DNA from 3 places in the Pseudoalteromonas sp. '520P1 No. 423' genome. Region 2 is predicted to be linked to each of the others. Evidence: predicted binding sites of a transcription regulator. Region 2 holds the regulator's gene; each other region holds the start of a gene.

Region 1 (8,402 bases), 3.3 Mb from region 2:
ATTAGTCAGTAAGATATTTGAACCGTTTTTTACTACAAAAAGCCAAGGTACAGGGTTAGGTTTAGCGGTTGTAAATGCAGTTGCCAATAGCCACCAAGGCAAAGTAAGTTTAATGCAAGATCAAATCGAAGGCGCTGCGTTTAATATTCATTTACCGATTTTCTTACATGATCTGTAAATAACATCAATTTAGTAGTGATAACAATGAATAAAATGAAGTGTGATAATTGAAACTAATGAGAAGATTGTAAAATGTTTAAAGAGCCAAATTTGATAGTTTCAACAACACTAATTTCAATACAACCCAAAATAAACAAAAGGGTTTTGGAGAAATCATGAGCGACAATAAAATATTAGTAGTTGAAGATGACGCGGGTTTACGCGAAGCACTCATTGATACCTTACAGTTGGCTGGTATAGATTGCATCGAGGCAGACAGTGCAGAACAAGCAATCATGTTACTTAAAAAAGAAAAAGTATCTTTGGTTGTCAGTGATGTGCAGATGGGTGGTCTTTCAGGGATCGATTTACTTAAAAGCATAAAGCTAAATCAACCAGATTTACCCGTTCTTATGATGACTGCTTATGCAACAATCGATGATGCTGTTGAAGCCATGCGTTTAGGTGCTATCGATTACATGGCAAAACCTTTTGCGCCTCAAGTACTGCTTAATATGGTAAGTCGCTATTTACCTGAAAAAGAAAAAGAAACAGATGGCCCAATAGTAGCCGACAAACAAAGCTTAGCATTATTAGATTTAGCTCAAAAAGTGGCTAAATCTCAAGCGAGTGTGATGGTATTAGGACCTAGTGGCTCTGGTAAAGAAGTATTAGCAAGATATATTCATGATCATTCTGATCGTGCTGAATCTCCTTTTATCGCCATCAACTGTGCTGCAATTCCAGAAAATATGCTAGAAGCGACTTTATTTGGTTATGAAAAAGGAGCGTTCACAGGTGCAATAGCTGCTTGTCCTGGTAAGTTTGAACAAGCACAAAAAGGCACTATATTACTTGATGAAATCACGGAAATGGATTTGAGCTTACAAGCTAAATTATTACGTGTATTGCAAGAGCGCGAAGTTGAAAGATTAGGTAGCCGAAAAACAATTAAACTTGATGTCAGAGTATTGGCGACCAGTAATAGAGATTTAAAAATAGCAGTTGCTGAAGGTAAGTTTAGAGAAGATTTATACTATCGTTTAAATGTATTTCCTTTACAGTGGTTACCACTTAAAGACAGACCCGATGATATATTGCCTCTGGCGGAACATTTAATTGCGAGACATTGTGAAAGAGCGGAACAAATAAAGCCTAATTTAACTGATGCAGCTAAACATAAGCTATATCAACACTCATGGCCAGGTAATGTGAGGGAGCTCGATAATGTTATTCAGCGTGCTTTAATTCTACAATCAAGTGATGTAATCGATGAGAATGAAGTATTTTTAGAGCTGGTACAGCCGACTATTACTGAAAACCAAGTAATAGAAGAAGCTGTAACTGAAGTAACGGTCGCTACTGTGCAAAATATGGCGCCAACTTTTAGTGAACCTAGCTTTAAAGATGAATTAAAAGATCAAGAAAATAAGATTATATTGGAAACTTTAGAGTCTTGTCAGGGTCGTCGTAAAGATGTGGCTGAAAAGCTAGGTATTAGCCCCAGAACTCTACGTTATAAATTAGCAAAAATGAGAGACTTAGGTATTCAAGTACCCGCATAATATTTAAAAATATATAAAGAAGACTAAAACCCATTTAGTCTTCTTTCTTCAGTTAAAACGCTTTAAATAACCTCCTTACAATTAGCCAGTCTCCAGACTGAGTCAAAACTCTGACAATAAAAGTTACACTCAAAGTAAATTATCTAACACAATGAATTTAAACACTATATTGGTGTTGGCAAGTATATTGCTTACTATTCGTTATAGTGTTTATAAGTAATGGAGAAATAATGAAAATACCAGCAAATTCGATATTCCAAGAAATGCAATCTATGGCTGTTGAAGCCGGGACTAAAACACAAAATAGATTACCAGTTCAAGGCACTTCTAGTGCAGAGTTTGGTGACTTATTAAAAAGTGCCATAGACAATGTTGCAGGCTTACAAGCAGACGCTAAAGATAAAGTGACAGCTGTTGAAATGGGTGATAGACGCGTATCACTTGCTGAAGCTATGATTGCATCACAAAAGTCGTCAGTGGCATTTGAGGCAACTGTTCAAGTTCGTAATAAACTCGTTGAAGCTTACAAAGATATAATGAATATGCCTGTTTAGAGTAATAATCAATACTCTAAACAGGATAAGTGATAAAATAGCGTTAACTAATTAATATGCATAAAAATATGAATAATATGGCCATTAAATATAGGCTATGGAGTTATTTTGAACCAAGCTAACCAGAGTACAGATCTCTCAATCCCAGATGCTGGCGGCACATTAGATGCTGGCGGTGTGTCAGATTCGGGACAAGAGCAAAAATCAGGGTTTTTAAGTGCCCTCAGTGGAGTTGATGTTTTACGTCAAGTCACATTAATTATTGCTCTGACTATCTGTTTAGCGATTGCGGTATTTATTATTATTTGGGCGCGCCAGCCAGATATGCGTCCACTAGGAAAAATGCCTACCAATGAGTTAATTCAAACATTAGATTTCTTAGATGCGCAAAAAATTGATTATAAACTTGATGGCAATATCGTTTTAGTACCAGAAACAGATTACCAAACGATTAAACTTTTAATGCAAAGAGAAGGGTTAGAGCAAGAGCCCAACTCTGGCACCGATATTTTAATGCAAGATATGGGTTTTGGTGTAAGCCAAAGATTAGAGCGTGAGCGCTTAAAACACGGTAGAGAGCAACAATTAGCACGTACAATAGAAGAATTAAAAAATATAAATCGCGCTAAGGTATTGCTAGCAATTCCAAAAGAAAATGTATTTGCAAGGTTAGAGAAAAAACCTTCCGCAACGGTTGTATTAACTTTAAAGCGAGGACGTATATTACGTGGCGAAGAAGTTGATGCAATCGTTGATATTATCGCATCTGCAGTACAAGGCTTAGAGCCATCTAGAGTAACAGTAACAGATCAAAATGGACGATTATTAAACTCGGGTTCTCAAAACTCGTTATCGGCACGTTCTCGTAAAGAATATGATATAGAACTGAAACGTGAACAAGCTTACTTAGAAAAAATAGACACTATTCTTATTCCTGTTGTTGGTTTAGGTAGTTATACCGCACAAGTTGATTTAATGATGGACTTTAGTGCTGTAGAAGAAACGCAAAAGCGCTTTAATCCAGATTTACCAGCCATTCGTAGTGAAATGACCATAGAAGAAAATAATATAGGTGGTTTAGCTGTAGGTATTCCAGGTGCTTTGTCTAATCAGCCGCCTGTAAAATCTAATATTCCAGAAAAAGCGACTGATGGTAATGCTTCAACAAGTGCGCCAAGTCGTAATCATAAAGAAGCAACACGTAATTACGAATTAGATACAACCATATCTCATAAAAGACAACAAACCGGAGTAATACGTAGAATTAGTGTTGCTGTAGCAATTGATTATAAGTTAGCAACAAATGCTGAAGGTGCCACATCTCAAGTGCCTCGTACCCAGCAAGAGTTAGCAAATATTCGCCGATTATTGCAAGGTGGCGTTGGCTTTAATATGCAACGAGGTGATGTACTTGAAGTTGTTACTGTGCCATTTGTAAAAGCAGCAACATCTGAAATAGTAGAGTTACCTATATGGGAACAACCATGGTTTATTAAGGTTATTCGCTTAGCGCTAGGTGCAATTGTCATTATTGTATTGATTTTAGCTGTTGTACGTCCAATGTTGAAGAAACTGATTAACCCAGATGATACACTTGAAGAATATGATGAAGACTCGTTAAGCTCTGGTGTAGATTTAGGCGATAGTACTATTGACATGTTGTCTCAAGAATTTGATGAATCAGCTGTCGGCTTTGCACCAGATGGAACTTTACAGTTACCAGATTTACATGGTGATGAAGACTTATTAAAAGCAGTTAGAGCACTGGTTGCAAATGAACCTGAATTATCCTCTCAAGTAGTGAAAGCGTGGTTGACCGAAGATGACTGATGAAGAAACACAAGAAGCAACAGGTAGTTTTGATGTTGATAAATTAGACGGTGTAGAGAAAGCGTCAATTTTATTACTAAGCTTGTCTGAAGAAGATGCAGCACAAATTTTAAAAAACTTAGAGCCAAAGCAGGTTCAAAAAGTGGGCATGGCAATGGCTGGATTAGCAGACTTAAGCCAAGATAAAATCACTGCTGTGCATAAACTTTTTATCGATCAGATCCAAAGCTTCAGTAATATTGGTTTCCAATCTGAAGATTTCATCAAAAAAGCACTAACAGCAGCACTAGGTGAAGAAAAAGCAGCAAATATTATTGACCAAATTATAATGGGTTCAGGCGCAAAGGGCCTAGATTCACTAAAATGGATGGACTCTAAGCAAGTTGCTAATATTATTAGAAATGAGCATCCTCAAATACAAACAATTGTATTGTCATACTTAGACCCTGAACAATCAGCTGAAATTGTTGCGCAATTCCCAGAGAAAGTACGTTTAGACTTAACAATGCGTATTGCTAACTTAGAAGAAGTTCAACCTGCTGCATTACAAGAACTAAATGAAATAATGGAAAAACAATTTGCAGGACAAGCAGGCGCACAAGCAGCTAAAATGGGCGGATTAAAAGCAGCCGCTGACATCATGAATTACCTTGATACAAATATTGAGGGTCAACTGATGGATTCAATCCGTGAGCATGATGAAGATATGTCACAGCAGATTCAAGACTTGATGTTTGTATTTGATAACTTAATTGATGTAGATGATCGTGGCATTCAAGCTATTTTACGTGAGGTGCAACAAGATGTACTAATGAAAGCAATTAAAGGTGCTGACGAAGGTCTTAAAGATAATATACTTAAAAATATGTCAAAACGTGCAGCAGAAATGCTTGCCGATGACTTAGAAGCGATGGGCCCTGTTCGTATAAGTGAAGTAGAAGCAGCTCAAAAAGAAATCTTAGCCGTATCTAGAAGATTAGCTGATGCGGGCGAAATAATGCTCGGCGGCGGCGGCGGCGAAGAATTCTTATAATGAAGATATTTAGGCGAGGAGCCTCAAAGTTAAATGAAGTTAGGTAAATATCGTAATGGTCACCCTATTCAATCTGAAGAGGCTGTCAGAGAGCTATTAAAAAACTGGTCAGCCCCAGAAGTGAGTGATGAAAGTAAAGAACAAGACTTTACTGGTCGCTCAACTGCTATAGGTACGTCATTAGAAGATTTGTATAATCCGCCTGTAAAACAGACAGAAGGAATTGAAATTGAGGAAGAAGAGCAAGTTGTAGCACCTATGACTTTGCAAGAGTTGGAAGATATTCGTCAAGCGGCATATGACGAAGGCTTTAACCAAGGTAAAGAGGAAGGTTATCCGGTTGGTCTTGAAGAAGGAAAAACAAAAGGAATACAATCGGGATTTGAAGAAGGCTTAACTCAAGGTAAAGAGCAGGGGATTGAACTCGCTCAACCTATAGTTGATGAAAAACTAGAGCAACTAGACACTTTATTTAATGCTTTAAATACACCTTTAAGACACTACGATGAAGCCGCAGAAATGCAGTTAATCGCATTAACAACTATGTTAGCTGAAGCGGTTATTTATACCGAAGTAAAAACAAATCCAAAAGCCATATTATCGACCTTAAAACAATGCATGGATGCGTTACCTTTAATGCAACAGCAATGTGAAATACAGCTTCATCCTGATGACTTTACAAATATAGTTTCTAGTTATGGTCAAGATGAGATAGATAAAAGAGGTTGGCGATTAAAATCGGAACCAAGTTTAGAGTCAGGGGGCTGTATTGTTAACGCCAATAACTCATCAATAGACTTTAGTTTACAAAGTCGCATATCTGATACATTAAATAGCTTTTTACATGCTTCAGGCATAGATAAAACATCTGAAGACTAGTTGTATTTTAAGTACTGAGGTAATTCATGCAGTCTATTGACTTGGCAGAGAAGTTAGCAACTTATAAAAAGAATATTCAAAAAGTGCCACCCGCTATTGCAGGCAGCTTAACACGAGTTGTTGGCCTAACTCTTCAAGCACAAGGTGTAAAAGCACCAATAGGCAGTCATTGCCAAATAGAAACGCTTCATGGTTTAGTTGATGCAGAAGTGATAGGTTTTAATGGCGATACTTTATATTTAATGCCAAATGATACCATTTCGGGCATGTTACCTGGCGCAAGAGTGATCCCCCAAGTAAAAGATCAAGGCCTGCCTGTTGGCATGGGCCTATTAGGGCGAGTTGTTGATGGTTTAGGCAGGCCATTGGATGGTTTAGGTCCAGTGGTCAGTGAAAAAAAATTAAAATTTGCTCAAAACCAAATTAACCCTTTATCAAGACGATCTATTACACAGCCTATGGATGTTGGCGTTCGTGCAATAAACTCAGTCATTACTGTAGGTCAAGGTCAAAGAATGGGTTTGTTTGCCGGTAGTGGTGTGGGTAAATCTGTATTGCTGGGCATGATGACGCGAGGGTCTACCGCAGATGTCACTGTTGTGGGGCTAGTGGGTGAACGTGGTAGAGAAGTAAAAGAATTTATTGAAGAGATTTTAGGTGAAGAAGGGAGAAAACGCTCCGTTGTTGTTGCAGCTCCTGCAGATTCTTCACCATTAATGCGACTTAAAGGCTGTGAAACCGCAGTAACGATAGCTGAGTACTTTAGAGATCAAGGTTTAAATGTTTTGCTGTTACTTGATTCTGTGACGCGATATGCAATGGCGCAAAGAGAAATAGCTTTAGCGGTTGGTGAGCCGCCAGCTACAAAAGGCTATCCACCTTCTGTTTTTGCAAAACTACCTGCTTTGGTTGAGCGAGCTGGTAACGGTGGCGAAGGACAAGGCTCTATAACTGCATTTTTTACCGTATTATCGGAAGGCGATGATATGCAAGACCCGATTGCTGATGCTGCAAGAGCAATATTAGATGGTCATATTGTATTATCAAGAGAGCTGGCTGATAGTGGCCATTACCCTGCAATTGATATTGAAAAATCGATTAGTCGTGTAATGCCACAGGTTGTATCTCAAGCGCATATGCAACAAGCACGAGTCATAAAGCAAGTTTATTCAATGTATCAACAAAATAAAGATATGATCACCCTAGGCGCTTATCAAAAAGGAACTGATCAGGTATTAGATAAAGCGATTTCAATGATCCCAACTGTAAATCAATTTCTTCAACAGGGTATGACAGATGTCATTCCATATGATGAAGGGCTGCAAGGTTTAGCACAGCTGCTAGGTCAGGCTTAATTACTTAAGGAAAACTAATGGCATTAAAACAACTCAAATTAGTTTTAAAAGTAACTTCTGATAAAGAAGAGAAGTTACGCTTAGAATATATTAAGTCACAACAATACTTGAATGATAGTCAAGAGAAGTTAAACGGTTTATCTGAGTTTAAATTTGACTATATGAAACAATTACAAGCCAAGGGGGAATCTGGATTAACGGGTGCAAACTATAGTCATTATCAATCATTTATAGCTAAAATTGAGAATGCTATGGATCAACAAATTCAAGTTATTAATACGGCAAAACAAGTTGTTGCACAAAGAAAAGAAATTTGGCTAGAACAACAAAGCAAAGCTAAAGCAATTGAAAAATTAATAGAGAAAAAGAATGCTCAGCTATTTCATAAATTAAATAAAGCTGAACAAGTGAGTTTAGATGAATTTACTACCAACCAATTTATACAACGCCAAAACCGATTATAAAATACTTCAGGTAACTCTGGCTTAGTTATTGCTTTTAAATCTATAGCACCTTTATAAAGTTAAAATTAGATTTAAACCATATTCGTTGAATAACTGCGATTTATAAATGAGGTAAATATGGTAAGCATAGATACAGCACTTCCAATTTCAAATAATTCTATTTCAAAACAAAGTACTGCAAATGACATTGGCAGTAAGCAAGATGGTGACGATTTATTTGCAACTATGTTTAGTGCACATGTAACCGAAGAAGCTAATGCGCTTGCTATATCTTCAACTAACAATATCGACACTGTAGACGAAATTAATGGGCAAAGTGGCAAAAAATTGCCAAATTTATCAGAGTTGGATGTCTTCAAGCTTAATGAGGTCAATCAATTAGATAAAAAAAATCAAAAAATCACTGATGTAAATATAGAAAAAAATGAAAAAATTCCAATGTTCGTGGATTTTACAGCTGAAAATGTTGAATCGCTTAATAACTCAGATGATTCTTTTCTGTCGCAAATTCAAGCATCAAATAAAATGAGTTTAAAGGTGTCTGATGAAGCACTTATTAATAA
Region 2 (8,402 bases):
TGCTTAGTTTATTAGTCTTATTTACATTATTTGGTTGGTTTCATGAGCGAACAACACAAGTCAGACCCTATTTACAAACAAATATCAGAAGTTGAAGCGGCAGTTGCACAAGCATTAGATAAAGCAAAAAAATTAGGAGCGACATCAGCTGAGGCTGCTATGAGTAGCACGTCTGGCTTGTCTGTAACAACGCGTTTAGGTGAAGTTGAAAGAATAGAGTTTAATCAAGATGGTGCTTTAGGGATCAGCGTATATGTTGGTAATAAAAAAGGCTCAGCCTCAACTGCTGACTTAAGTTCTAAAGCATTAGATTTAGTTGTGAAAAAAGCAATTGAAATTGCAAAATATACATCAGAAGACCCTTTTAACGGTTTAGCTGACAAAGAATTATTAGAGTTTTCTCCAGTTGATTTAGATTTATATCACCCTTGGCAAGTATCACCTGAACAAGGCATTGAGTTTTGTAAGCAAGCTGAAGAAGCCGCATTAAATTCAGATCCGCGCATTGTTAATTCAGACGGAGCTAGTTTTGCGAGTCATCAGGGATTGAGAGTTTATGGTAATAGCCATGGTTTGATTGCTGGTTTTCCGCGTACACGCCATAGCTTAAGCTGTATGGTGATAGGTGAAGAAGCTCAGCAAATGGAACGCGATAGCGCCTATACTACTGCTCGCATAGGCAATCAGCTAAAAGCAGCAAATGAAATTGGTTTAGAGGCTGCTACTGAAACACTTGCCAAGTTAAATAGTCGAAAATTAAAAACAGGAAAAATGCCTGTTGTTTTTAGAGCTGATATAGCGAGCTCTTTATTTGGTCATTTAGTTTCAGCCATTGGTGGCGGTGCTTTATATCGCAAATCAAGCTTTTTACTCGACAGTTTAGGTAAGCCAATATTTAGCGAACTTGTTAATGTAGAAGAGAAACCACATATTTTCCAAGGCATGGCTTCCTCACCTTTCGATAGTGAAGGTGTTAAAACCCGAGATCGTATTATATTAAACAATGGCGAGTTACAAACATACCTGTTAGCAACTTATGCCGCGCGTAAACTAGATATGACCGCAACAGGCCATGCTGGTGGCATACACAACTGGTTAGTTCAAAGCACTGATGGTGATTTAGAACAATTACTTAAAATGATGGGCACAGGTTTGTTTGTTACTGAATTAATGGGCCAAGGTGTTAATGTGATCACCGGTGATTATTCTCGTGGTGCAGCAGGGTTTTGGGTTGAAAATGGCATTATTCAATATCCTGTAAGTGAAATAACCATAGCTGGTAATTTAAAAGATATATTTAAAGGCATAGCTGCAATCGGCTCTGATATTGATTATCGAGGTAGTGTGCAAACGGGCTCTATATTAGTTGAAGAGATGCAAGTTTCAGGTGAATAAGTTTTAGTACGTTTACTGATATGTTTAACTTGAGATTGAAAAGGCAAGAGATTAACTTGCCTTTTTTGTTTTTGAAAAAACTTGGTTACTAAGTGGTTATTCAAGCATTTATTTTTAGATTAAAAACCAAGTTGCGGTACCTAGGAAAGCAAAAATACCGACAATATCTGTCACTGTTGTTAAAATAACACCGCCAGCTAAAGCTGGGTCAATATTCATTCTCTTAAGCATTAAAGGTATAAAAGCCCCAGCTAAACCTGCAGAAAGTAAGTTCATAAACATTGCAAAGGCGATGACTAATCCTAAGTTAAAATCCCATTGCCAGAGCGCAACAACAGAGGCGATTAACATAGCCCAAATTATGCCATTGAGTGCGCCAATCGCTAATTCTTTATGAATAAGGGATTTTTGATTGGCGTTATTAATATGTCCTACTGCCATGCCGCGAATAACAAGCGTTAGAGTCTGACTGCCAGCGACACCACCCATTGATGGCACTATGCCATTTAGTACGGCTAAAATCGGTAATATACTGAGCGTTGATTCAAAAAAACTTGCTACAAACGCAGCGCTAAGTGCTGTGATTAAGTTAACACCTAGCCATATTGAGCGCCGTTGGGTACTTTGAACTACAGGTGCAAAGGTATCTGCTTCATCATCAAGGCCTGCCATACTTAACATGCTGTGTTCAGCATCTTCACGAATAACATCAACAATGTCATCGATAGTGATACGGCCTAATAAATGTTTGTTGTCATCTAAAACAGGCGCTGAAATCCAGTCATGTCGTTCAAACAACTGCGCCACTTCAGACTCATCCATAGTAACGGGAATTGATTCATATTCGTCGTCCATAATGGAGCGAACAGTTAAACCAGGATTACTTGTTAGTAAAGAGGCTAGTGATACGCCACCTAAAAATTGATTGTTTTTATCAACGACATACAATTCATCTGTGGCGTCAGGTAATTCACCTTTTAAACGTAAATACCTCAACACAACATCAATCGTTACATCTGGACGGATTGTAACAGTATCAGTATTCATTAAAGCGCCAGCTGATTCTTCAGGATAAGAAAGTGCTAATGTCGCTCTCTCTTGATCTTGACTATCCATAGAGCCTATTACTTCTTGATAGACTGCGTCTGGAAGACTACGTAATACTTCTGCTAAATCATCAACATCCATATCAGCTGTTGCAGCAGCAATCAGCGTAGGCTCCATTTGAGCGATAATACCGCTACGAACGTCTTCTGATAATTCTTCTAGGATTTCACCTTGTACATCAGGATCTACTAGTTGCCAAAGAACTGCACGGCCTTTATAGGGAGAGGACTCTATTAATAGTGCTATATCACAGTCAGCCATATGAGCAAGCATACGTCTAACATGCACAAACATACCGCTACTAAGGGCTTTATTAACCTCTAGAAGTTGTTTTTGTGTGTAATCTTGCTCTAACGCTTCAGGCATCTGGTCTTATTGTTATTCTTGTTCGTGGAATTTATCAGCAATTAATTCACCAATTGTTTTTAGTGCTATTTTTGCATCAGGCCCGCTACACGTCACGGTTACTTTTTTTCCTTTAGCACCTTCTAACAGCATCAAAGCTAAAACACTATCAGCTTGCGCTTCTTTATTCCCTTGTTGCAATATTACCTTAGCATCAAAAGAAGTCGCAAGTTGCGCTAATACTGATGCGGCTCTTGCATGAAGCCCTAAGCGGTTTTCTATTAAGAAAATGTCTTGATATTGCATTATTTACCGTGAGTATCTTGTTCGCGATGGCGAACTTTTACATTTTTATGGCTTTTAGAAAAGCTATCACATAGTGATTGCGCTAAATAGACTGATCTATGTTTTCCACCCGTACAACCAATTGCAATTGTAAGGTAGCTGCGGTTATTTCTTTCTAAATGCGGCAACCAAGTTTGTAAAAAGGTTTGAATTTGCCAATTAAACTTTTGCACTATGCTATGGCTGGCTAAATAATCTTTGACAGGTTGATCTAACCCCGTTAAAGGCTTTAATTCAGGTTCCCAGTGTGGGTTAGGTAAAAATCTCGCATCAAAAACATAATCTGCATTTTTTGGCATACCATATTTAAAGCCAAAAGATTCAAAAGTAATGATTAATTGCTTGTCTTTTTTGCCTAATACTTTTTCTCGAATGGATTCCGCTAGCTGGTGAACGCTTAAATCCGTTGTATCAATAATAAAATCAGCATTGGTTACTAAAATATCTAATAGTTCTTTTTCTTGTTTAATTGCCAGATCTAACGGCTGATTATTCATAGATAATGGGTGTAAACGACGGGTTTCTGAAAATCGCTTTATTAAAGTTGTATCATCACTATCTAAGTAGAATAGGCTAGGTTTAACAAATTCAGGTAAATAACCAAGAATTTCATTAAACTCCTTTTGCTCAGCGGGTAAATTTCTAACATCAATACTGACAGCTATTTTATCGTAATTATCAGATACACTTCTTACAAGCGAAGGCAGTAGGTTAACTGGAATATTATCTACGGCATAATAACCTAAATCTTCTAATACGCGTAAAGCGACTGATTTTCCGGATCCTGAACGACCGCTTATAATGATAAGTTGCACTGAATTTTCCTTATGCGTCTTCAACTTTGACTAAAACTAATCATAAAAACTCATAATTAGTTTATTTTTATTAAAGTGTCATTATCTCATATAAAGATTGATCTGATTGAGCATGACGTAATTTTTTACAAAACTGTTTATCTTTGAGTTTATCAGCAATTGCAGCTAACGTCTTTAAGTGAGCCTGACATTGTGCATCAGGAACTAATAAAGTAATAAATATATCAACAGGGCGATCGTCTATTGCATCAAATGCAATGGGTTCTGCATTTACGACTAAAATAGCCACGGTTTTATCTATATTGGATAATCGGCCGTGTGGAATAGCGATACCTTTTCCGATACCTGTGCTTCCAAGCTTTTCTCGCTTTAATAAAGAATTAAGGATCTCTTGTTCAGTTAGCTCGGGTAGCTTTTGCTGTGCTATCTGGCTTATATATTCCAGCATTCGTTTTTTGCTATGAAAAAGGACTGCAGCTTTAGTGCAGTCCTTTGATAAAAATGAATTAATCATATTTAACGTCTAGATAATTTTTCTTTATGTTTAATAACTTGTCGATCTAATTTATCAATCAAGCCATCAATAGCAGCATACATATCAGCATGCTCAGAAGTTGCAAAAAGTTCGCCTCCATTAACATGAAGTGTTGCTTCTGCTTTTTGAGATAGCTTTTCGATATCTAAGATAACATGCACATTGTTAATATGATCAAAATGCCTTTCAAGCTTAGCGAATTTGTTTGTTACATAGTCTCTTAGTGGATCTGTGATATTTACATGACGACCTGTTAAATTTAATTGCATAAGCGTACTTCCTTCTATTATACATCTCAGATTAAACATTTTCTCTGATTTGACGATGGAATGGACAGTGATTCTCGATATTTTGCTATCGTTCTTCTGGCCACCTTGATGCCTTGATCTGCTAAAATATCCGCTATTTTACTATCACTTAATGGTTTGGCTTGATTTTCTGCGGCAATTAGCTTTTTGATAAGTGCTCGAATAGCTGTAGATGAACACTCACCTCCATTTTCTGTACTTACGTGGCTAGAGAAAAAATATTTCAGTTCATATATACCACGTGGTGTATGCATATATTTCTGTGTGGTTACACGTGAAATAGTTGATTCATGCATTTCTACCATTTCAGCAACGTCGTTAAGCACCATAGGCTTCATTGCTTCATCACCATGTTCAAAGAATGCCTGTTGTTGCATTACAATGCAATTGGCAACTTTTAATAGTGTTTCGTTTCTACTTTCTATACTTTTAATAAACCATTTAGCCTCTTGTAAATGAGAGCGAATAAACTGACTGTCCGCATTACAAGAGCCTGCCATAGAGGCATAGTGATTATTGACTCTTATTTTTGGCATGGTATCTGAATTTAAATCAACTACCCAACGACCCTTTATTTTTTTTACTGTCACATCGGGGATCACATATTCAGTTTGTTCTTTTACGATACTTGATGCAGGTTTCGGGTTTAGGCTATGGATCAAATCCATCACTTGTTTTAATTCAGGTTCTTTGAGCTTAGTTTTTTTCATTAAGCTGCGATAATCTCTCGCACCTAATAATTCAACGTATTCTCTTAAAATATGTTTGGTTTCATCAAGCCAAGGAGTTGTTTTATCGTATTGATTAAGCTGAATTAATAAACACTCTGATAGGCTTCGAGCTGCAATGCCAATAGGATCAAAGACCTGAATGCGTTTAAGTACTGCTTCAACTTCATCTAATTCAACTTCATCTTCTTCAGAACCTAAACTATCTAAAATGTCTTGTGAAGAAACGGTTAAGTAACCTGATTCATCTACAGCTTCTACGATTGCAGTGGCAATAGCTTCATCTGTAGGGCTAAATGGGGTGAGGCGTAATTGCCACATTAAATAATCTTGCAATGATTCGGATGTACTGCCTTGATATGCTAAATCATCATCTGGGGCAGGTCCTGCCGATGCTACGGGGGCGGCACTGACATATTCATCCCAACTTACATCCATTGCAAGTTCGTCTGTTAGGGTTTCTTTAGTTAAGGCTTCAGAGCTTTCCATTTCTACTTGAGCCGTAGGGATTATCTCTTCTGCATCAGAAGCTTTTTCTGCTGTTTCATTTTCAGAAGCTGGCGTTTTTTCTTCAGCATTAAAATCTTGCTCATCAAGTTCTAAGAGCGGGTTGCTTTCGAGTGCTTCTTGTATCTCTAACTGCAGATCTAACGTGCTAAGTTGCAATAGGCGGATAGCCTGTTGCAACTGTGGAGTCATTGTTAGTTGTTGTCCAAGACGAAGCTGTAGTGATTGCCTCATTAAGTTTTAACAATCCTTATAATGTCTAAATTAAATACACTCTTTTTTACTTAATTTTGAGTATAGCCCATATTTCTTTTTATATTTTTTTATAATCTAAATTGTTCACCAAGATAAACGTCTCTTACAGTCTGATCAGCTAAAACGGCTTCAGGTGTACCAGATGCGATAAGTTCGCCATGGGAAACAATGTAAGCTTTTTCACACACATCTAAGGTTTCACGCACATTATGGTCTGTAATTAACACGCCTATACCTCTATTTTTAAGATGTTGTATAATTTTTTTAATATCCAATACTGAAATTGGATCAACACCTGCAAATGGCTCATCTAATAGAATAAATTTAGGTTCAGCTGCTAAAGCTCGGGCAATTTCAACTCGACGTCTTTCGCCCCCTGATAATGCCATACCTTGGCTATCACGAATATGGCAAATATTAAATTCATCCAATAAATTATTAAGCGCATCTTCTCTTTGTTGCTTATTCAGGTGTTTGCGAGTTTCTAATATGGCCATGATATTTTGATAAACAGTCAGCTTTCTGAAAATAGATGACTCTTGCGGTAGGTAGCCAATGCCCATACGAGCACGATTATGCATAGGCTGTAAAGTGATATCTTCATCATCAATTTTAATAGTGCCTTTATCACTTGGCACTAGGCCAACTATCATATAGAAGGAAGTGGTTTTACCTGCACCATTAGGCCCTAATAATCCAACGATTGTGCCAGCTTTGACTTCTAAACTCACATTTTTTACGACTTGCCTGCCGTTGTAACTTTTTGCCAGTTGCGCTGCTTGTAATAAGCTCATTAATTATTACCCGATTGTTTAGTTTCTTCTTTTTTAACTGGCGTTAAAACAGTGTGTACTCTTTGGTCTGAGTCTTTATCTTTGTATGCGGTAATAAGTTCTTGAAGGTGATCGTAGATAATTGTTTTAGCACTCATTGATTGACCGCTTTGGTTTATTTTTGCATCACCTTTAAAAGTGAGGGTACCAGATTCAACGTCATAACGAATATTTTTTGCACTTGCTGTTACAGGGCTGCCGTCTTTAAGTTTACCGATAAAAGTAGCTGGGTTACCTGTTGCTATCAATATTTGTTTTTCTTTTCCTAATTCGCTTCTTCTATGTACTTCTAATAAGTCAGCTTTGATGTTTTTATCTGTATGTTTGATATCCACATTATTTTTAAATATTACAATATTTCTTTTTAAATCAGCCTGCTGTGTATCGGCAGAGATAGATACCTTGCCGATAAGCTCTTTTGCTTGCACATTAAAGTGAGTAACTAAAGCCAATGTAGCAATGATAAATCTTTTTTTATAAATTGTTTTATTGGTCATAATTTTCTTTATCGTAGTAAATAGTTTGAGTATGGTTGATTAATTCAAGCGTTTCTTTATTTAGATCTGCATTGAGACCTTTACCTGTAATTAACAAGTTTGGACCTGTCATCGTGGTTAACTGATCTGAATGCATGGTTGAGTCTTGAATATAAATCTCTATTTGTTCGGTAGTAATTTTTTGTACCATCGCGATTGGGTTCAGATTTTTAGCCACAACGCTTTGCTCTAAAATTAATTTTTTATTATTATTATTCTCATATAATGTCGCTTCAGCGGCACTGATTGCCCATACATCATTTTCAGAAAATAAAGTAAAAGTGGGCTCAGTAAAGTGTGTAAAACCAAGCTCTTGATAGAGTTCCATTTTTTTAGCTGTTACTTTATGGCTAACATGCCCTTGTTTGTCAAAAACTGTTTGTTTTAAAGTGTCAGCGGTGTAATCGGGAAGTACTTCTATTTCAGGTGTGGAAACAGCGGTTTCTTTGCTGGTGGTCAGGTAGGGATACCATAACCACAGCATGATGCTGAAAAATATAGCACTGAGGAGCAGCCTAGCTAGGTTCATGCACTTGTGCCTTCACATAATAAAACTTTATTTTGTGACAACATTAATAAGTCAGTTAGCTCTCTTACAGCGCCAAAGCCACCCGGTAACATGGTTTTATAATGTGAGATATGGCTTATAAGTGGATGTGCATCATTAACCGCAACTGCAAATCCAACTTCCTG
Region 3 (8,402 bases), on a different contig from region 2:
ATGTGACTTAATTATGATTTTTGATTAAAAAGCTCAATAGTAACGTCTTCACCTGAAGATACACCATATGAATCTTGCACTAACATGACATAACAATTAGCACGGCTTAACGAGCTTAAAATGCCAGATCCCTGTTTACCAGTAGAGTTAACCTGCCATAAACCCGCTTCATCTTGACTTGCGATACCTCGCTGAAACTCTAACCTACCTGGACGTTTTTTAAAGTCAGCAATCGAAACTGCATTTAATCTTGTCCTAACAGTTTGATTTTCACCGGATAATTTTTTAATAAATGGGATCGCTAACTGATCAAAAGTGACAGTCGCAGAAACCGGATTGCCTGGTAAACCAATAAAATAGCTATCAGGTAACTTTCCACATGCAAATGGTTTTCCAGGTTTTATCGCAATTTTCCAAAAGTTAATTTCACCCATTTCGGTTAATATATCTTTGACATAATCCGCTTCACCTACAGACACACCACCTGAAGAAACGACAACATCGGCAACTTTATTTGCATGTTCAAATGTATTTCTTAAAATCATTTGATCATCGCTAATAATGCCTAAATCTATGATTTCAACCGGTAACTCTTTAAGCATTGAAATAACGGTATACCTATTAGATTCAAAAATTTGACCAGCCTTTAATTGACCACCTGGTTCGACTAATTCATCACCTGTCGACATTACAGCTACTTTTACTTTTGAAAATACATCAATTGCTTCAATGCCTAATGACGCAAGTAAACCAATATCAGCAGCAACTAATTTATGACCTTTATTTAAAACTAAAGCGCCTTTCTGAATATCTTCCCCTAAGTTACGGATATTAGCGCCTTTAGCAGCAGGTTTAATAAAAGTAATTTTGTCCTCAGCCACTTCAGTATTTTCTTGCATAATCACACAATCAACACCTTGTGGGATCACGGCTCCAGTCATAATGCGAACACATTGACCTTGTTCAACTATGCCCTCAAATGGCTGTCCAGCAAAAGAGTAACCAACCTTGTTTAGGGTATTATTACTCTCTAAATCTTCACTTCTTAAAGCATAACCATCCATCGCAGAGTTGTGATGCGGTGGCACATTAACAGGAGAGGTAATATCTTGTGCTAGAATACGCCCAAATGCTTTATTTATTGAAATCAATTCAGCGTCAAGACTTGGTACAGCACTACATAATAAACGTTTAAGTGCATCTTCAAAAGGCAGTAAATACCCTTGCTGGCTATCACAATCACACGACATAATTTTTAGGCCTTCATATATTAATTTATTTTCGAATTATACAAACAATACTATTTGATTCTTATGATTAAAATCATATTTCTGGTAGATCATTGCCAATATAATTTAAATAATTCTGGATATTGTAATTTTAGAAATTTAGCTTTGTTTTTAAAACGTTTCCCTTGAGGTTCATCAACACCAGATGGTACAAAAGGAAGTTCATCTTCATTTCTGTTTTCGTATATTTGACCTGCTAAAAGATCATATTCATCTAGATAAGGGTAAGGTTGTTCATCTTTTACAGGAATTACATCATAACCAGCTAAATTATCTGGATTTTCAAGTGCTTTATCAAAAATGGCACGACCACGTGAAATTAACCAAGAACGAAATTCTGAAAAAGCATATTCAGAATTACAGCCACAAATAATAAAAGCAGCAGCCCATAAATCCCATGTATAACTAATACGCATCTTTTGATTAAAGTATTTATCAAAATCAGCAAGTTCAGAATCGCAAAGCTGTTCTAGTTTATTTTTTAAGTTTTCAGAGATTTCATCAGGAGTTGCGTGAAAGTCAGGAGCTTGAACTAATGTCCAAAAGTGTTCTTCAGTCATAAAATATTCTTACATGTGTTTAATACATTAATTATATCTCATAAGTTAAAATAAAAAGCCCTCTAATTTATAAAATTAGAGGGCTTTAATCATTATTTATTACTAAATACTATTTATTTAATAAACCACGACGTTTTAATAAAGGTTCAATTTTTGGATCTTGACCTCTAAATCGCTTGTACATAAGCGCTGGATCTTCTGTACCGCCAGGTTCTAGTACATGTTTACGGTAACCTTCAGCTGTAGCTTGATCAAAGATACCTTTTTCTTTAAATACTTCCCAAGTATCAGCATCATAGATATTTGACCAAATGTACCCATAATAACCTGATGAGTATCCACCAGCGAATATATGAGAGAAGTAAGTTGTACGATATCTAGGTGCAATCTCTTTGATTAAACCAATTTTATCTAAATATGATTTTTCAAATGCATCTGCATCTTGAAGTTCAGCAGTTTCAAGTGAATGCCAATTCATATCTAATAATGCTGCGGCTAAGTATTCTGTTGTACCAAAACCTTGATTAAATTGACCCGCAGCTTGGATCTTTTCAATCAACGCCATAGGAATTACTTCACCTGTTTTATAGTGTTTAGCAAATTGTGCTAACACTTCAGGTTCCATCATCCAGTTTTCCATTACTTGTGATGGATACTCAACATAATCACGCGGTAAAGCAGTACCCGTTTGAGAACGGTAATAACCATTTGATAATAAACCTTGAATCGCATGACCAAATTCATGGAACAATGTTGATGCTTGATCAAAAGTTAATAATGTTGGCGTATCGCCTACTGGGCGAGGGTAGTTTAATACATTGTAGATAATAGGCTTTACATCTTCACCATACATACGGTGTTGCTTGCGGAATGAACTCATCCAAGCACCGCCGCGTTTGCTTTCACGCACATAGTGATCTGTTAGGAATAAACCCGCACTTGTACCGTCTTTTTCAAACATTTCAAAAGTACGTACATCTTCATGATATTTTGGTACATCAAAACGTTCCACAAATGTCACACCCCAGAGCTTTTCTGCTGTATAAAAAATACCTTGTAATGTATTTTCTAAAGAAAAGTATGGTTTTGCTTCAGAAGCATCTAGGTCATAACGATCTTTTCTGATTTTTTCTGCGTAATACCACCAATCCCAAGCTTCTAATTCAAACTTGCCACCTTCAGCATCAATCATTTTTTGCATATCTGCAGCTTCAATTTTAGCTTTAGCAAGTGCTGCAGGCCAAACTTGATCTAACAATTTAAATACATTTTGTGGTGTTTTTGCTGTCGCATTTTCTAAAACATAATCAGCATGGGTTTTGTAACCTAAGACTTGTGCGCGTTGGTAACGTAAAGAAGCAATTTTAGATGCTAGTTTTTTATTATCAAATTCATTATTGTTATCACCACGATGTGTATAACCATTATAAACGGCTTTACGTAGCTCACGATTTTCAGCGTAAGTTAAAAATGGGTTTTTACTTGGTCTATGCGTTGTGAATACCCATTTACCTTTATGACCACGCTCGATAGCAGTTTGTGCAGCAGCAGCAATAATATCAGCTGGTAAGCCTGCTAAATCAGACTCTTTATCAATGACAACTTCAAAGCTGTTTGTTTCAGCCAATAAATTTTCACCAAATTTTAAAGAAAGCTTACTGATCTCTTGGTTTAAATCACGTAATTGCTGTTTTTCATTTTCATTTAAATTAGCGCCACCACGTACGAAGCTTTTATAAGTCACTTCTAATAACGTTTTTTGATCAACACGTAACTCTAACGAGTCTTTACTATCGTATACTGATTTTACACGTTTAAATAATTTTTCATTTAATAAAATATCATCACTTAATGCTGATAATTTTGGAGAAAGTTCTTTTGCAATCGTGCGAACTTCATCACTTGACATAGAACCCGTTAAACCATAAAAAACATTGCTTACTTTATTCAGTAAAACACCGTTTTTTTCCATCGCTTCAATGGTATTTTCAAATGTAGGTTTTAATGGAGAGTTAGCAATTTCTAACGTTTGCGCTTTGCTTTGTGCAATACCTTTAGCAAATGCAGGTAAGTAATGTTCATTTTTAATTTTTTCAAATGGTGCGATACCAAAAGGTGTATCGTATTTTTCGAAAAAAGGATTTGCTTGAGTTGCAACTTCTGTTTTAGCAGCAACAGATTCATTATTATCACCTGTTGCTTGGCAACCAGCGAGTGCAATTGCTAAGGCAATTGGCGTTAGAATTTTTTTCATTTGTGTCTTCCATTTTATTGTCCACAGACATGAAACATTAAAATGGTAATAAGTGCAAAGAAATAAGATAAAAAGCATGGTTTTTATGTTGAAAATCAAATTTAGGGTTATTAAATTTACAAAACTTAGTTTTTATTATTTAATATTTCCTTAATCGTTGGATGAAAATTGCGTGGTAGCCAACGGGTTAAAATCTTATAAAAAGCATTGTGTCTCTGCATTTTTTGTAAAGTTGCTTCAAGTATCGCTATATTTTTTTTGCCTATTTCATTAGTATTGCAGCCTATATATCCTTCACTAAATTTTGGTGTTTCAGTGATCATAAGAGATATAATATCTCCAACTAAACCGAGCTTTTTAGCAATATATTCATGCTCATCAGGATAACCTAACACAATATCAACTCTGTCCATCACAAGCATTTTGGTGATGCTCTCTAACACGTTACTTCCTGGACGAAATGTCACTTGTGTAGATCTTGTAGTTGCAATGATTGAATCTATTTCAACGCCGTAAGAGCGATTAGGAATTGCGCCCAGCATCAAATTTTTATTCTCTAATAATTTAATTAACGATAAAGGCTTATCGATAGAAATGTTTAAAGCTTCAATATCACTTTTCCTCATAGCAATTGATACAGGCAAACCAATTGTTGAAGAAGAATCTGTAAAAGCGATATGTTTTTGTCTTTTTGGCGTTTTATAAAGAGAAAGTGTGCAAAAACTCTTATTTGGATCTGATAGCTCGTGTATCAATCTTGAGCCTGGAATATACATAAAAGTAAATTTATAATTTGGCATCATTTTATCTAGCAGTTTAATAATACCTTCATCTCGTCCCATACCTTGACCATAATCATCAATAATATAATAAGGAGGAAAATCATAAACTAGCCAATTAATTTCTTTCGAAAAACTCGTGTTATTAAACAATAAAAGAAATAGTAAAAATATATACTTAATATTCTTCACCTAAGTATTTTACTTATTAACTAAATATAGAACTATGCGGTAAAAAGGTCGATTGTTTTTTGACATAAATTGCAAATAATACAATAACTCTTTTCAGCATTATAATTGCACCAATATATTCCAACACCTCACCATCAAAGCACATTATTACATCACATCAAGCATTACTCATTGAAATTAAAGGATATTTTATTTGGCATAGTATCTGCGTTATATCTACTGAGCGTTTAATTTAATTTCAGGAAGTTATTATGTTGTTTGGGCGAAAAAAAAGAAAACCAATAAAAATCCCAAGTAAAAAAGTTGCACAGTGGAAGTATACAACATGTAATTACTGTTCTACGGGCTGTTCAATTGAAATTGGTCTAAACGAAGAAAATAAAATTGTTACAACTCGCGGCCATGCAGGGGCTGATGTAAATCGCGGAAAGCTCTGCATTAAAGGTATTTTAGAGCATGAGTTATTTGAAAGCCCAGGTCGAGGTAGTGAGCCTTTAATAAGAGAAAAACATTTTGAGTCTTTTGAGAAAACTTCTTGGGATAATGCTTTAGATACTACAGCTGAAAAAATAAAAGAAATACAAAAAAAATATGGTAAAGACGCTTTTGCAATTGTCTCAAGCGGTCAATTATTAACAGAAGAGTTTTATACTTTAGGTAAACTCGCTCGTGGCTGTATTGGCACAAACAACTATGATGGTAATACGACTTTATGCATGGCATCAGCGGTAAGTGGTTATAAAAGATCATTTGGTTCTGATGGCCCGCCAGGATGTTATGATGATTTTGAACATACCCATTGTTTTATGGCGTTTGGTTCAAATTTACCGGAGCAACATCCAATCATTTATTGGCGTTTGAAAGAAGCGTTAGAAAAAAGAAAGTTCCCTCTGATTGTTGTAGACCCTCGTGTCACTATGCTGGCGCAATTTGCTGATATTCATCTGCCTATCACCCCAGGTACCGACTGTGTATTAATCAATTCAATGATGTATGTGATCATCAATGAAGAGTTACAAGATCAAGACTATATTAATGCACATACTGAAGGTTTTGATGAAATAAAAACTTTAGTACAAGACTACTCACCAAAAACAGCACAACATATTTGTGGTATAGATGAAGATACCATAAGAAACGTGGCACGAATCTACGCCAAAGCACCAGCTGCTATGTCTATTTGGACTATGGGCATTAATCAATCAACTCATGGCTCTGACGGTGTCGCTAATATTAATAACCTTAACCTGATAACTGGCAATATAGGCAAGCCAGGAGGGACAAGTTTATCAATTACGGGTCAATGTAATGCTATGGGCACAAGAGAATGGTCATCTTGTTCTGGCTTACCTGGTTACCGTTATCTAGAAAACGAAGCCGATAGAAAAGAAATTGCACAGTTTTGGGGTATCGATCCTGAGTTTTTCCCTAAAAAACGCGGATTAGCTGAAACTGATATTTTTCCCGCAATTGAAACCGGTGAAATAAAAGGCATGTGGATAGTTGCAACCAATCCAATGACTTCCATGCCAAATACAGCCCGTATTCGCAAAGCATTAGAAAATTTAGATTTTTTAGTGATTCAGGATGTTTATGAAGATGTAGAAACGAACCAGTATTCCCATGTTTATTTCCCTGCAGCTGTTTGGGCTGAAAAACAAGGCTGTCATACCAATACAGAACGTCGTGTGAATTTAATAAACAATGCCATGCCACCATATAAAAACGCTAAACCTGATTTTTGGATTTTTAACCAACTGGCCAAACGTTTTGATAATGGCAAGATTATTAATTTTCCTGACGCTCCTGAAGATGTATTTAATGAAATGAAGCAACTGTCTAAAGGCAAAGATAGAACATTAGATATTTCAGGCATGAGTTATGAAAAAATTGAACAAGCGAAAGGTATTCAATGGCCTTATCGGGAAGGGCAAACCAGTTTAAAAGGAGATCCGCGTTTATATACTGATGGAAAATTCCAAACACAATCAGGCAAAGCTAACTTAATTCCCGTTAACTTTTACAATAATAATGAACAACCCTGTGATGAGTTTCCTTTTTGGTTAAACAGCGGCAGGGTCGTTGAACATTTTCATACCCGTACTCGAACAGGGAAAATTGGTAACTGTAATAAATTTAGCCCAACTGTATATATGGAAATGAACCCAGATGCAGCTATTGAGCTAGGTATTAGCCACCAGTCTTACGTTAGATTGACTAGCAGGCGAGGGGATGCGGTTGTCATGGTACAACTTACGCAAAGGGTTCCTCGCAATATGGTGTTTATTCCATTTCATTTTCACGATTGTGTCAATCGTTTAACTTTAGGTCTACTAGACCCTTATTCTCGTCAACCTGCATTTAAGCAGTGCTCAGTAAAAATTGAACAAATAGATCAAGTTGAAGCGGCACGTTTGAATGTTGAACGTCGCGTATTTTAGGAGAGGTTATTATGACTAAAGCAAGACAAGAAGAATTGAATGTACAAAGCTTTGATCCTAAAACGATGAAAGTTTCAAAAGAGCAGGCAGGGCGCTCAAATCATTGGGAAGTGAGAACTGATGAGCAAAAATATGCGTACTTACCTGATGTTAAAGCAAAAGAGACCAATCGTTATGGTAAACGTATTGATTTAATAGATATTACCGATCATCCAAAAGAGCGATCAATGTTTATTAATGAAAATCCAGAAGTGGGTTCGAACCCTAATAGAAATAAACAACATGGTTTCTTTTTCACAGCAGATAACTGCATTGGTTGTCATGCATGTGAATCAGCATGTGCAGAAAAAAATGAAACTCCTGCCCACTTATCATTTAGATCTGTTGGTTATGTTGAAGGGGGCTCATACCCTGATTATAAACGCATGAATATTTCTATGGCGTGTAATCACTGTGATGATCCTGTCTGTTTAAAGGGCTGTCCAACGCGTGCTTATACTAAACATGCTGAATATGGCGCTGTTTTACAAGATCCGGATACATGTTTTGGTTGTGGTTATTGTACTTGGGTTTGCCCTTATAATGCACCTCAGTTAGACCCAGTAGAAGGTCAGGTCTCTAAATGTAATATGTGTGTTGATAGATTAGAGGTTGGACTAAAGCCTGCTTGTGTCTCCGCCTGTGTTGGCAATGCATTAGATTTTGGCGTAATTGAAAATACGCCTGAAAAACGTCAACAATGTAAAATATCTATACCAGGTTTCCCTGATCCAAGCATTACAAACCCAAATATACGTTTTCAACAAACCAAAAGCTTACCTGATGAAATGACACGTACTGATGATATGCCCGTTAAATATCATAAAAATGACAAAGGTGATTACAAA

What was found. Region 2 encodes sigma-54, which starts transcription at its own class of promoters, with help from an activator protein. Its sites were predicted from a motif close to GTTGGCACGNNNNTNGNNT; they were not measured.
Region 1: fliE (flagellar hook-basal body complex protein FliE) is a predicted target of sigma-54. The motif match lies at 1,899-1,917, and genes of this name have one in related genera.
Region 3: PSA_RS19030 (molybdopterin oxidoreductase family protein) is a predicted target of sigma-54. The motif match lies at 5,267-5,285, and genes of this name have one in related genera.

Annotation. Positions count from the first base shown of each region.
Region 1 covers NZ_BBZB01000001.1:3,509,033-3,517,434, reverse strand. The annotation lists gene PSA_RS16110 (PAS domain-containing sensor histidine kinase) at 1-178, shown strand, start outside; gene PSA_RS16105 (sigma-54 dependent transcriptional regulator) at 336-1,724, shown strand; gene fliE (flagellar hook-basal body complex protein FliE) at 1,955-2,278, shown strand; gene fliF (flagellar basal-body MS-ring/collar protein FliF) at 2,387-4,108, shown strand; gene fliG (flagellar motor switch protein FliG) at 4,101-5,141, shown strand; gene fliH (flagellar assembly protein FliH) at 5,175-6,020, shown strand; gene fliI (flagellar protein export ATPase FliI) at 6,047-7,375, shown strand; gene fliJ (flagellar export protein FliJ) at 7,393-7,839, shown strand; gene PSA_RS16070 (flagellar hook-length control protein FliK) at 7,957-8,402, shown strand, end outside.
Region 2 covers NZ_BBZB01000001.1:180,026-188,427, reverse strand. The annotation lists gene pmbA (metalloprotease PmbA) at 43-1,395, shown strand; gene mgtE (magnesium transporter) at 1,510-2,868, opposite strand; gene PSA_RS00850 (HPr family phosphocarrier protein) at 2,881-3,153, opposite strand; gene rapZ (RNase adapter RapZ) at 3,153-4,007, opposite strand; gene ptsN (PTS IIA-like nitrogen regulatory protein PtsN) at 4,078-4,521, opposite strand; gene hpf (ribosome hibernation promoting factor) at 4,524-4,811, opposite strand; gene PSA_RS00830 (RNA polymerase factor sigma-54) at 4,838-6,319, opposite strand; gene lptB (LPS export ABC transporter ATP-binding protein) at 6,409-7,134, opposite strand; gene lptA (lipopolysaccharide transport periplasmic protein LptA) at 7,134-7,670, opposite strand; gene lptC (LPS export ABC transporter periplasmic protein LptC) at 7,660-8,238, opposite strand; gene kdsC (3-deoxy-manno-octulosonate-8-phosphatase KdsC) at 8,235-8,402, opposite strand, start outside.
Region 3 covers NZ_BBZB01000002.1:87,727-96,128, reverse strand. The annotation lists gene moeA (molybdopterin molybdotransferase MoeA) at 12-1,250, opposite strand; gene PSA_RS19045 (DUF4240 domain-containing protein) at 1,340-1,849, opposite strand; gene PSA_RS19040 (M3 family metallopeptidase) at 1,959-4,103, opposite strand; gene PSA_RS19035 (TIGR02285 family protein) at 4,229-5,074, opposite strand; gene PSA_RS19030 (molybdopterin oxidoreductase family protein) at 5,326-7,515, shown strand; gene PSA_RS19025 (DmsC/YnfH family molybdoenzyme membrane anchor subunit) at 7,581-8,402, shown strand, end outside.